Regions from separate parts of the Colwellia sp. MB3u-8 genome, predicted to be linked through region 3. Evidence: predicted binding sites of a transcription regulator. Region 3 holds the regulator's gene; each other region holds the start of a gene.
What was found. The regulator sigma-54, encoded in region 3, starts transcription at its own class of promoters, with help from an activator protein. The targets are predictions, from matches to a motif close to GTTGGCACGNNNNTNGNNT.

Region 1 (4,292 bases), 210 kb from region 3:
TTAAGCCCGCAAAGGTCGCAAAAATTAATCATTTTGCATTAGCCATAAGCTGCTTTTATATTTGTTGGTCTTTAACCGCAAAATTTTATATCGACAAAAAAGTAACCATAGCGCTGAACGATAGGCAGATAAAAGTCGATCATTATTTGAGTGCACCTGCGCCTTTTTCCACCTTACTTTGGCGGGTATTGGTCATGTCAGACGGTCAATATTACGAGGGTTATCTCTCTGTATTTGACTCAGCGTCAGATGTGAGTTTAGATGCCTATCATTCTTCAGATGTTCTACTGACTAATATCAAAGATGAATGGAATGTACAGAGGCTTCAATGGTTTACTAAAGGCTTTTATTCAGTCAAAGCAGTAGAACAGAATATTGTTTTATCTGATTTACGTATGGGTGCGGAGTGCCGTTATGTGTTCAATTTTATTCTCGGCGAGCAAACTAGCGCTGGGATTGTTAAAAGCCATGTTGAGAAGGTGAGCGATAGGCCTGATTTAAGTATGCTTGCCAGTGTTTGGGATAGAATTTGGGATGCTTCAGTTTCATTGGCTCCGCTTAAAAAAAGCGGTGTGTGTGTTAATAGGGAAAGTTGATTGGATAGCGACGCTTAACAAGACCGGCATGTTAAGTAGTGCATGTGCCCGTTCGAGTCAGCGGACAGCATTGTAAGCTATTAATTTTTTTGTCGTTTAATCAGACAAGCCCGACATTAGCATCGAGATTAACCGATAACTTATTCCCACTAATTGCTGACCCTTTTAGCATGGTTGCTAAGGCTGACGACTGCCACTTTGCGGACTGTAAAAAATCCTGACACTTCAGCCTGTTTATTTCCGCTTTAGCGCATCAAGGGGACATTAGCAGCAACAAATATTAGTGCTAAAACTAAACTGATTGGAGATTGGGTTTTACCGTCACTTATGCCACAGAGCAGAAGTAAGAAATGGGTCAAATAACCTTAAAGAATAAGCACTGTGGGGGGGGGGGGTAAGCAGACGTTTAGCTGATTCAATCAGTAGAAACAAAAAACACCAATCCTTACAATTGATGTATTCTTAAATACTTAATTTTAAATTATTAAGATTGTTTCTTAAATCGACGTGATGCTAAGCCAATCATTCCTAATGCGAAAATAGCGAGTGTTGTAGGCTCTGGTACTGCATTGATACCAGCACCATCACTATAATCGACTAAAAAGCCGTTTCCTAAATCGCTCATGGCACCCACACCGTCTAAAGAAGCATTACCAGTACCATTGGTGGCGTAATTATAGAAGCTAAGCATGTTTCCAATATTTACATTATTGGCGGCAACGTCCCAAGTGAATGACCAAAGCTCCCAGTGACCACTGCCAGGAGTTAGTGCAGACGAAGACGCTGCTTCCTCGATATTCATGCCAGCAAAAACAATTTCCATTAATGGGAATTGCGCATTATTGAAGTTACCCGCAGCAAAACTGATGGTATACGTTCCCACTTGCAGTGTATGAGCGCCTTGAGATACATCATTATGTGAGGTGATGCTTCCATTTGAATGAGTAGATCGACCTCCCTCAGTTAAAGGACCTAAATCCTGCGTAAAGAAACCACCAACAGGGTTATACCAGCCATTTGTATTCCAGCCAGTATTTGATTCAATAGCAATATCAGCGATAAGACCAGCGTGAGCGCCAGTCGTCGCTAGGGCAAAAAGACTCACAGTACATAGTTTAATAAGTGTTTTAGCTGCTTTGCTAATCAGTGTATTATTATTTTTCATTTGATATTCCTTCTAATCCCTTCACAATAGTATTCGAAGGTAAATGCTAAAAGTGAAGCGTCATCACTTTGTGATACTCAATGCAAAGCATAAAGTATGCCAAATTTATAATACCTAAGTATTTCAATATGATAAAAAACACAATCCCAACATAGATATCTTAACTGTAAAATAACCTGACACAATAAAATCATTAAATTATTGGTTTTATCAATATAAAATCAATTTCACCTTTGCGATAAATCAGCTAAAGGATAATGTTGTCAGGTTCATTATGAAGCTAGCTGAGCTTGAGTTATACGAACTGCTAATAAGTAAAATATCAAAGAATTTAAGTGTTATTAGACCTAATCGTAAATTTTTTAGACAAGACCGGAGAAACAAGACAAATAAGTACCCAATGAATTATAAACGTATGTGTTAAATCCTTAAGTTAATGACATTGAAGCGCACAAAGTGAACTTAATGGGTGAAGGCAACCCCCTGTAGTCCGCTCTTTACTGATGCTTGGTTTTTGATTAAAATAAGGTATAGCTTTACTCACTCCATATGGGTAAGTTTTGATACTTTGTTGAAATATATACTTTACCTGTTCATAACATTATTTTCGCTGTTGCTATAGTGCTGAACCATCTTATAAAGGGAGTAGTCAATAAATGTTAGATAAAAAAATTTACAACTTACTTTTTTTGTTATTAATTTCAAATGCCAATATTCGAGCTGAGACGTTAAATATAGCTTCTGACATTTGGTGCCCCTATATCTGTGATAATAAGAAAGCGCCAGGGATTTTAGTTGAGGCTTTAAATGAAATAGCCAAAGCAAAAAAAATGACGGTTAATATTGAAATCATTTCTCTATCACGTTCTCTTATAATGGCTAGTAAATCTGAAATAGATATTGTATTAGCTGTAACAAAATCTCACATTACAGATCACAAATTACAAAGTAGTCACCAGTATTTTGGTGGTTGGCAAAATGACTTTTACATCAGTAGAAAGGTTGATTGGTCGCCTAATAAACTTAATGATTTAGACGCTTTTTTAAATTCAGGTAAAACTTTAGGGATAATTAAAGGGTATGACTATGGTCCATACATTAACAGTCTAAAGTTTAAATATGCTGATCATATTTTTCAAGCTACTGGCGATTCTCCTTTAACGAAAAATATTGAGATGTTACAAAAAGGACGTATTTCGGCTCTTCTTGATTCTAGATATAATATTCAATATGAAATGAATAAAAATAATATTGTTGATCTAATATATGCTCGTAGTGAAGGTGGTTTTGTACCTTTATTTTTAGGTTACTCTCCAACAATTCTTCCTGAAGTCATTAATAGTATTGATGATGGACTTACCTTAATTCGCCATAAGGGGATTTTGAGCACTATTTTAGAAAAATATGGTGTATCTGATTGGCAAAAAAAAATTTAAATGACTATAAATGTCCGTTGCCCGTTTATAGTTGACGATTAAAAAATCGAATATGACCGACAGTAATGAGCTTAAACCTGCCCTTTACTCAAGTATTATGCGTACTCACACAAGTATCTAAATTCTCATTTATTGCCACAATTCTCATTATTTATGACACCTCCTCACAGCTAAAATCGTCTTTTTTGTAATCTAAATAAACTATTTTAGAGTAAAGGCTTTACTTTTGTAGAGTTGTTGCTCTATAATAACCTTGTTCTCGTTTGAACCTGTTGTATTAATTTTGAATTCTAGCTTCCCCAAGCTTACATACCGATGACCCCTTTGGTCATCGGTTTTTTTATGTCTAAAATTTAGCTTTTGTTCTCACCCTGAAAAATTAACAAAAAAAACCTAGCTCAACATCAGCTAGGAATGAATCTCAAACAGAGTTAATTAATATTTTTTCGCTTCATCAGCACAATGCCAAGCGACAAATTTCCACGCGTTATCATCTTTGACGAACACATCACTACAACGGCCATGAGTAACCTTTTGCTCTCCTTTTTTAGCCGTAGTGCCATTAGAATAGTAATAATGTGCAACAGCGGTATCACCATGTACAACAATGGCTGTTGGGCTATATTCAGCAACATTGTTAGTTGAGCCATCTTCAAAACTGAATTTTTCCCATCGTTTTACTGCACTTCGGTCACGAGGCATTGGGGTACTATTCCCCCACACCATGGCGTCTTCGGTTACCCATTTATCTGTCCAATTATTATCGCGTTTTTCGATATCTGCATATGAAGCTAACACTATATGCCATACTTGTGTTTGCTGTTCATTCCAACGTTCAGCATAGCTGCTAAAAGCGGTAACCGTGACGATTAGTGCTATGGTTAATTTGAAGTTCATCTTATCTTCCTTGTTAATATTTCGACAAGGTCGACTAAACAACGCACTTCTCAGTAAACTCGAATTTACGATTATCGCCCCTAAATATAGCAGGTTTACATTAGTCCGCTGGTTTACCTTAGGTAAGCCTTGTTATATCGAATTTTTGCTCAATATAGTTTCAATACTATGGTGAATTAATCATGACATTTCCGGTCT
Region 2 (4,292 bases), on a different contig from region 3:
GTGGTAGTTTCTACGCCTGGCGTATAGCCGTATTCAGGATGACCCGGTGTTTTAGAGTGTAATTGGCGGAAGTTTTTTAATTCACTCATCGGCAAGTCATAACCGGTAAGGTGTAATAGTGAATAAATCAACATGGAACCGTGGCCGTTAGACAAAATAAAGCGGTCACGATCAACCCACTGTGGATCAGTTGGGTTATGTTTTAGAAAGTCACGCCATAAAACTTCAGCGATATCTGCCATGCCCATTGGGGCTCCAGGGTGTCCTGATTTAGCTTTTTGCACGGCATCCATGCTTAAAACTCGAATTGCATTGGCTAGTTGTTGACGCGACGGCATATTTGCTCCAGTTATTATAAGATTTGATGGGATATAAATTGCGCTTATTTTCGCCTAGACTACCCCTTAACTGCAAATGTTATTAGCATTTTTCTATGATTATTTTTAACTTAGCTATATTTAAAGACATTAAGGCTTAATGAGCCGTGTAAACTGTCGTGAATATATCTGGTGATTAAATCGACAATAAAAGCTGAATTGGCCGAGTAAGCCCTTGAAATTAAAATTAAGATCCTATAGTGTTGATGGCTTGTATGTAAAAAAATAAAAACTTAATAAAAACATACAAGCTTACATAGGATTAAGTAATGAACAGCTCGTCGTCACGTGGAATTAAGCTGACTACGGTAATATTAGCAGTATTAGTATTAACCATATCAGCATTGTTGAGCACTGGCTCAGCAGCAGACGACAAGGACGTTGCAAGAGAAAAAACAGATAGTGAACTAGTCAATTAGCTCATTTAATAATAAAAAACCTCGCAATCGCGGGTTTTTTTTTATCTACGCTAAATAAGGGATATCACTGTGATAGGAGGTAATGCTCTAGGGTGAAGAGCGTAATTTATATCTTATTTTACAATCTATTGCACTGAAGGTAAGTCAATAATGAGGGGGCGAAATTGACACGACATACACAATTTACATTATATGGTGTTGGCAGCCTCTACTAGCATACCGCTTTAAAACAATGTCAACATATTAATATTTTTGCTCTTTACCCGCGTCTTAATCAAACATCAGGTTAGATAAAATAACTCACCATAAAACCTCAGTACCGATAGTTATAGTACCGATAGTGATAAAGTGCTTGCTTGCAAAGTCTGTATAAATAATTACTGGCGTCCCCACCAGGACTCGAACCTGGAGCAGCAGCTTAGGAGGCCGCAGTTTTATCCAGTTAAACTATGAGGACATGATGCAAATAATTACAGTGCTAACCTATGCTACAGCTATTTTATAAATTAGTATTCAAAAAAATACACTTTACACCTGATAACTCACTATTTAATTATGGTTCATAATTTTTAGCCTTGTTCAAATTTGCTAATACCTTACCGCCAAGTCGTTAATTTGGATGTTGTCTAATATGTGCGACTCAGTGGTGGTTGCCCGCGCACTGTCTTGACTGACAGAAGTTACAATAACTTTATAAGGGCTGATGTTAAAACCTGAATAAGAGCGCTTGTCATCACTGATGAAATTATTGAAATGTAGCAAAGAGAATTCATCACCTATTTTAACCCCGTGTCTTTTTCCTAAGTTAAAAGTCAGAGAGTTACCCTGTACTTGCACAATTCTGCCCTGGGTAGGCTGACACATCATGTGCTCATCAATATCACTGACCATCTTGTCTAAGGTCAGACTAATGCTTTGGCCATAGTCACTTTGCCAAAAGTTATGACTAGTAACGTCAACTTGTTTGCGCTTATCGAATGGCCAAGGGGCAGAGCTTTGATAGTGTTTAGCCAAGATTCTTTCACCTGTGGTACCGTCGTGAATATAAAGGGCAAGATTAAATTGGCGTTGATAGACGTTTTTTTGCCAAAACTGCCAGTTATTATTTTCGTCATTGGCTAGAGAAAGATCTTGGATCTCTGAAAATAAAACATACTGGCTATCTGTCATGTTGGCTAATGACATGGTTAAGTTTTTTAAACTTTGGCTTTGCAGGCTTTGGTTATAACGTGAAAATTCTGTTTTAGTTTGCAAGGCCAGTTTAGTATCCAAATAAATACCTTGCTGCTGTATTTTATTAGCGAGCTGTTGGATTAACGTGCTATCAATCGCGTAGATGTTACCAATATTAGCTTGTTCACGGTGTAGTATATTACTGCGGGTTAACAGCATGGATTTTTTATAATCAGCCGCGAAGCACTCTTTTTCTTGTGGAAAAATATCAGCCCGAATGGTGACAGTGACCAAGTCGTCGCTATAGTGTTCACTGATCAGCTCTAATGAATTAACACTGCCACTGGCGCGAATGTTAATCTCGTCTTGGGTGAGTAAACCATTAACCACTTGTTGAACACTTGACACTGAAGCTCCGGCAACCAGTAAGGCTTTTTTCAACGCATTGTGCATGGCCTGTGTTTTTGCTGTTTTGTTATCAGCATTTATTATGCTCGCCACACCTTGCGATTCATACCATTGTCCGACACTAGCGCTGCTATATATAGCACAGTAAAGGCAAAATAAACTTAAACGCATAAAGGTCTCTTTTAATAGGGAATCAATCTCTGTTTTTAAATATGCAGGTTTTGTGCCTATTTCAAAGAAAAGTTCAACTCAAGATAAGTAAAGTGGCCCAACAAGCTACTTTTATCAGTATTAGGTTACTGATAGAGATGCAAACGTAGGGTTTTATTAGGCATTAAAAGCCCGATATGATTTGGCAAAAGCTGACGATGGGATAAAAAGGGCTCTTGAGAGTGATAAAAAATCAGTGCTAAAAAAAAGCGGTTAATAGGCAGAACAATGACGCTAAAACTAGACTCGCTAATCTGAGGGGTATAGTTTTAATCTAACCTGCATTAGGCTAAGTTGAGGTGAAATAAAATATTGGCGCGGATCATGCTTTAATATTTTTATGAATTTTATGACATTAGCATTAATTGAGGAGAGCTCAATGAAAAATTGGCTTATAGCAATAATAATACCGACAGTGATGTCGTGTTCTGTGACAACCAAGGACGATTTTTATCGATCTTCTTATGCCGATAAACAAGAAATTGACAGTTTTAAGTTACCTCGTCATGCGATAAATGACGTGGTGAAAGGTCTTGCCTATCAAATGCTGGAAAATAGCACCTTTGTTAAGCGCAAAACCCAAATCGCTGTTGCATCATTTGTCGATTTAAAAAATTTAGAATCAACTAACTCGTTAGGCAATCAACTGTCAGAAAGTTTTATCCATGAAATGCAACGACATGGCTTGGTTGTTATTGATTTTAAAACCACTGGCCATATACGTGTAACGGCCGATGGTGATTATGTTTTCAGTCGCGATTGGCAAGAATTGCCAGAACGTCAGATAATTGACTATGTTGTTACAGGCACTATGATGCAACAAAATGAAGGGGTGTTAGTCAACGCACGAATGATTGGTTTGCAATCTCGAGTTGTGGTGGCAACGGCGCAGTCGTTTATTCCCGCTTGGGTTGTTGGCGATGATTTTAATCGCCATGAAAATGTTAAAATGAAAGATGGCATGATCTTGCGTGACAGTACCACGCTAGCTGACGATGCACGTGCCATTACGATACAAAAGTAATATGATCAAATAAATGTCTAAGGTGAATATGAATACTTTACGTAAGGGTATCGGGTTTTTTTTAAGTGCTTTAGTGTTAAGCGCCTGTTCTTCGGTGTTTGATAAACAGGTTGAATGGCAAAACGTGAAACCGGAAAAATTTCCTGTATTAACCGCCATAGGGCAAGCACCAATTAGTTTGCAGAACTCTCAAAGCAAAACCCAGCGTATGCTGATGGCAATAAAAGCTTCAAAAATGGCTGCTTATGCGGAGTTAGCTGAACAAGTTTATGGTCAAAATATTAATGGTAGCACCACCATGTCTAATTTAGTGCTTGATAATCAACAATTACAGGCATCAGTACGAGGTATCATTCGTGGTGCAAAAGTGGTTAAAAGTTATCCGGTGGGTGACAGTTATACCACTGAGTTGAGTTTAGATTTTAAAGATGTTTATGAAATTTATAACGCGACATCTAACCGCAAAGAAATAAAGCATATCTCATATTACTAGCGTTATTACTAGCGTTATTACTAGCGTTATTGCATTGCGCTGTATTTTAGTACCATTAAAAAATCAGCCATTGCTGGTTTTTTTTGTACATAAAGTGACAGATAGAAAGCTAAGCTTTTATCCCTAAGCTACTGAGTCCGCCAGAGGTTTTTCCTTTACTATTATAGGTCATGGATGACTTGTTATGA
Region 3 (4,292 bases):
GGGTAACAAGTTGACAGGGATATTATCAACACAATAATAACCTAAATCCTCTAAAACACGCAGTGCAACACTTTTCCCTGATCCTGAACGGCCACTTACAATAATTAATTTCATCCGTGTTTAACTCGCTTGTTGTATTAACTGAAACAGTTCTTGATTACTTTTGCATTTACGCACTTGCTTGCAAAATTGCTTGTCACGAAAGATTTTTGCGATACTTTGCAGCGTACTCAAGTGGCTCTGGCATTCTTCTTCAGGAACGAATAAGGCAATAAAAATATCAACGGGACGATGATCAATAGCGTCAAAATTAATCGCTTGTTCTGTGGTAATAACCACGGCAATAGGTTTAGTAGGCGTAGCATTTTCTAGACGGCCATGAGGTATAGCAATGCCATTACCTATGCCGGTTGAGCCCATTCTTTCGCGCTTAACTAAGCTTTCTAAGAGCTGAAAAGTATCATGGCTGTCGAGTTTATCGGCGGCCAAGCGACTTAAATATTCTAATATACGTTTTTTACTGGCACCCGGTGCTGCACAAATAGTGCAGTCCGGGGTTAAGATGTCTTGCAACTTCATAAACTTCTAAGACCTGTAGCGAAATGGCGCTAATGTTTGTTGATTTTGCCTTTATATTTCAATATTTGGCGATCTAGCTTGTCAATTAATGCATCAATCGATGCATACATGTCACTATGTTGTGCCTTAGCATGAACTTCAGTGCCACTTAAGTGCACTGTTGATTCAGCAATCTGATTCTGTTTTTCTACCGTTAATACTACATGTACATTATTGATATGATCAAAATGACGCTCTAGTTTTTCAAACTTGCCATTGACATAATCACGTAATGAATCAGTAACATCGACATGGTGTCCAGTAAGATTAATTTGCATATACTTCAATCCTCTTTATTGGCTGAATAAAACTGCCTACAATAGGCTTTTACGTTGATTTGATGGCGGTATAGCAAGTGACTCTCGATATTTGGCAATGGTACGCCTTGCCACTTGTATACCTTGCTCTGCTAAAATATCTGCCATTTTACTGTCGCTGAGTGGCTTTGCAGGCACTTCGGCAGCCACTAGCTTTTTAATTAATTCTCGAATAGCCGTTGATGAACATTCGCCGCCGTTTTCAGTACTTACGTGGCTCGAAAAAAAGTACTTAAGTTCAAAAATTCCTCTAGGCGTGTGCATATATTTTTGCGTGGTTACACGAGAAATAGTTGATTCATGCATATCTACGGCTTCGGCAATATCGTTCAATACCATAGGGCGCATCGACTCAGGTCCGTGTTCAAAAAATCCTTGTTGACGTTGCACAATGCAATTTGAAACCTTTAAAAGCGTTTCGTTACGGCTTTCTAAGCTTTTAATAAACCATTTTGCTTCTTGCAAGTTAGAGCGAATAAATTGATTATCAGTAGATGACTTCATTGAACGAGACATAGCCGCGTATTGCTGATTAACCGATAGTTTAGGGGCAGTGTCAGGATTGAGCTCTACTGTCCAGCGGCCGTTTTTCTTTTCAACAGACACGTCTGGGATAACATATTGTTCTTCACTTTTGATGACGCTATCACCTGGACGGGGATCTAAGCTTTGTATTAGGCGAATAACTTCGCGTAATTGCTCTTCTTTCAAGCGTAATTTACGCATCAATTGACGATAATCGCGATTACCGAGCAAATCAATATACTCGCTGACGGCGATTTTGCTTTCTGCTAACCAAGGGGTATCTTTAGCAAATTGATTAAGCTGAATACGCAAGCACTCGGGAATTGAGCGGGCGGCTACACCAACGGGGTCAAATACGTTAATACGCTTTAACACCACTTCAATCTCATCAAGTTCTACACCATCAATACCGACACTCTCTAAGATCTCTTCGGCTGAAACCGTTAAATAACCTGCTTCATCTATGGCTTCAATAATGGCAATGGCAATGGTTCTGTCAGTGTCACTAAAGGGCGTTAGTTCCATCTGCCAAATTAGATGGTCTTGTAATGAGTCTTTCGTTTCACCTTGATAAGTATAATCTTCTGAGGCATGGCCAACACCGCCACTACTGACACCGGCACTGAAGTTATCATCCCATGTGCTATCGCTATTTAGTTCTTCGGGGATGTCTGTTTTTGCTAAACCTTCAGAGGAGCTAATTTCGTCTATCGAGGGAGTGGAGTCTTCGCTGCCATCAGAGGATGCTGCTGCTGAGTTTTCGCCTACAGTTACCGAATATCCTGCTTCTAAATGGTCAGGGGTATTTTCTGAATTGTTATCGTGCGTTTCGTCAACTTCAAGCAAAGGGTTACTTTCAAGTGCTTCTTGAATCTCTAGTTGAAGATCCAAAGTCGATAATTGCAACAGTTTGATCGCCTGCTGCAATTGCGGGGTCATCGTTAACTGTTGTCCGATACGGAGTTGCAGAGTAGGACGCATTTACGTTTTATTTTCCCTATTCAAATTCATTAATTCAATTGGTTTCATTCACTATAGCGTGAATTGTTCGCCAAGGTATACATCTCTTACATGCTGATTTGCAAGAATTTGCTTTGAATTACCTTCAGCGATAAGTTCACCATGACTAACGATGTAGGCATGTTCACAAACATCGAGTGTTTCTCGCACATTGTGATCTGTGATTAAAATACCTATGCCACGATCTTTTAAGTGTAGGATAATTTTTTTTATATCACCTACCGAAATCGGGTCAACACCGGCAAAGGGTTCATCCAGTAGTATAAATTTAGGATCTGCGGCTAATGCCCGTGCTATTTCAACTCGTCGGCGCTCACCGCCAGATAAACTCATGCCTAAGTTATCTTTTATATGGCCTATGTTGAACTCTTCTAATAAATGTTCAAGTTTTTCTTGTCGGTCAACGTCACTAAGTGATTTACGTGTTTGTAAAATGGCCATGATATTGTCATTGACCGATAACTTACGAAAAATAGAGGCTTCTTGTGGTAAATAACCAATACCTTTTCTCGCGCGCTCGTGCATTGGCAGTAAGGTTATATCTTCATCATTTAAGACAATTGAGCCACTGTCGTTCTTCACCAAGCCAACAATCATATAAAAAGAGGTAGTCTTACCTGCGCCATTTGGCCCTAATAAGCCAACTATTTGTCCAGCTGAGACGTGCATACTGACGTTTTTAACAACTTTTCTGCCTTTATAGGACTTGGCAAGGCCGGTTGCTGATAATGTAGAAGTTGACATTTACTCTTGCTTATCCTTTGATTTTATAGGCAATTTAATTTTGTTCTTCGGCTGTAATACGGTTTCAACTTTATCATTGTCTAGGCTTTCAGCGTTGACATACTCGGTGGCAAAATTATAGGTGATTTTACTGCCACTCACTTTACTACCTTCTTGGCTAAGGAGGGCATTGCCTGAAATAACGACGGTATTCATACTCGGCTCATAACGGATTTCATTGGCTTGCAAATTGATTGGGCTACCATCTTGAAGCGTTTGTTCAAAGGTCGCCGGTGAGCCTTTGGCAATATAAATTTTGCTGTCACTGTTTTCTTGGGTGATAACCTGTACTAACTCAGCATGTATCCTTAGTGTGCCCTGAGAAATAATGACATTATCAATATAACTGAATATTTTATTTTTGAGATCGGCAGCTTGGCGTGAAGAAGATATTTTAATCTCTTGTTCTACGTCAAATTTTTCTGCACTTGCGACAGGCACTAATAATGCTAACGCCGTGAGGCAATATAAGTTACTTTTTAATTTTTTTATAAATAGTCTGTACATGTTCGGTCAATGTCATCTGTGTTGTGTTTAAGTCTACAATTAATCCTGAGCCATACATAGTAAATCCTTTACCTAATATTAAGATAGTTTGCTCTGAGCTGATAATATTAGTTTTTAAGTCCATTTCTAAATTTTTACCATGCACTTCCTGTATCAAACTTTCTTTATCAGTGGCGATTAAACGTACGCGATTTGCTAATTTTACTCGATTGTTATTATACAAGGTGCCTTCATTGGCGGTGATTTGCCAAGTAGGTTTGTTGTTCCTTGGGTATAAGGTATAGCGTGGATATTCAAAGTGTGTGACCCCTAATTCAGCATAATGTTCCATGCGTTTCGCTTCTACATTATAAGATAATGCCCCAGTATTTTTATACACATCACTGTTAAGGTTTTCAGCAATAAATTCAGGGTTATTCGCAGTATCGAGAATGTTGCTGGTTTCTTCCTTCGCGCCATACCATTCAAGTAAGCCATAGGTGGTCAAGGCCAATAAAAATAAGCTTATACTGACAAGGTATA

Region 1: the regulator sigma-54 is predicted to act here: its motif matches at 1,847-1,865, upstream of H4J54_RS19495 (PEP-CTERM sorting domain-containing protein).
Region 2: the regulator sigma-54 is predicted to act here: its motif matches at 2,590-2,608, upstream of H4J54_RS05955 (flagella assembly protein FlgT).

The regions. Positions count from the first base shown of each region.
Region 1 covers NZ_JACGVA010000068.1:58,374-62,665, reverse strand. The annotation lists gene H4J54_RS12755 (metal-dependent hydrolase) at 1-596, shown strand, start outside; gene H4J54_RS19495 (PEP-CTERM sorting domain-containing protein) at 1,081-1,761, opposite strand; gene H4J54_RS12745 (ABC transporter substrate-binding protein) at 2,418-3,197, shown strand; gene H4J54_RS12740 (nuclear transport factor 2 family protein) at 3,633-4,094, opposite strand.
Region 2 covers NZ_JACGVA010000058.1:271,906-276,197, reverse strand. The annotation lists gene tkt (transketolase) at 1-338, opposite strand, end outside; gene H4J54_RS05965 (hypothetical protein) at 647-796, shown strand; tRNA gene H4J54_RS05960 (tRNA-Arg) at 1,178-1,253, opposite strand; gene H4J54_RS05955 (flagella assembly protein FlgT) at 1,385-2,548, opposite strand; gene H4J54_RS05950 (FlgO family outer membrane protein) at 2,967-3,611, shown strand; gene H4J54_RS05945 (LPP20 family lipoprotein) at 3,640-4,104, shown strand; gene H4J54_RS05940 (flagellar export chaperone FlgN) at 4,214-4,292, opposite strand, start outside.
Region 3 covers NZ_JACGVA010000068.1:266,737-271,028, forward strand. The annotation lists gene rapZ (RNase adapter RapZ) at 1-114, opposite strand, end outside; gene ptsN (PTS IIA-like nitrogen regulatory protein PtsN) at 121-579, opposite strand; gene hpf (ribosome hibernation promoting factor) at 609-896, opposite strand; gene H4J54_RS13630 (RNA polymerase factor sigma-54) at 933-2,441, opposite strand; gene lptB (LPS export ABC transporter ATP-binding protein) at 2,493-3,224, opposite strand; gene lptA (lipopolysaccharide transport periplasmic protein LptA) at 3,225-3,770, opposite strand; gene lptC (LPS export ABC transporter periplasmic protein LptC) at 3,736-4,292, opposite strand, start outside.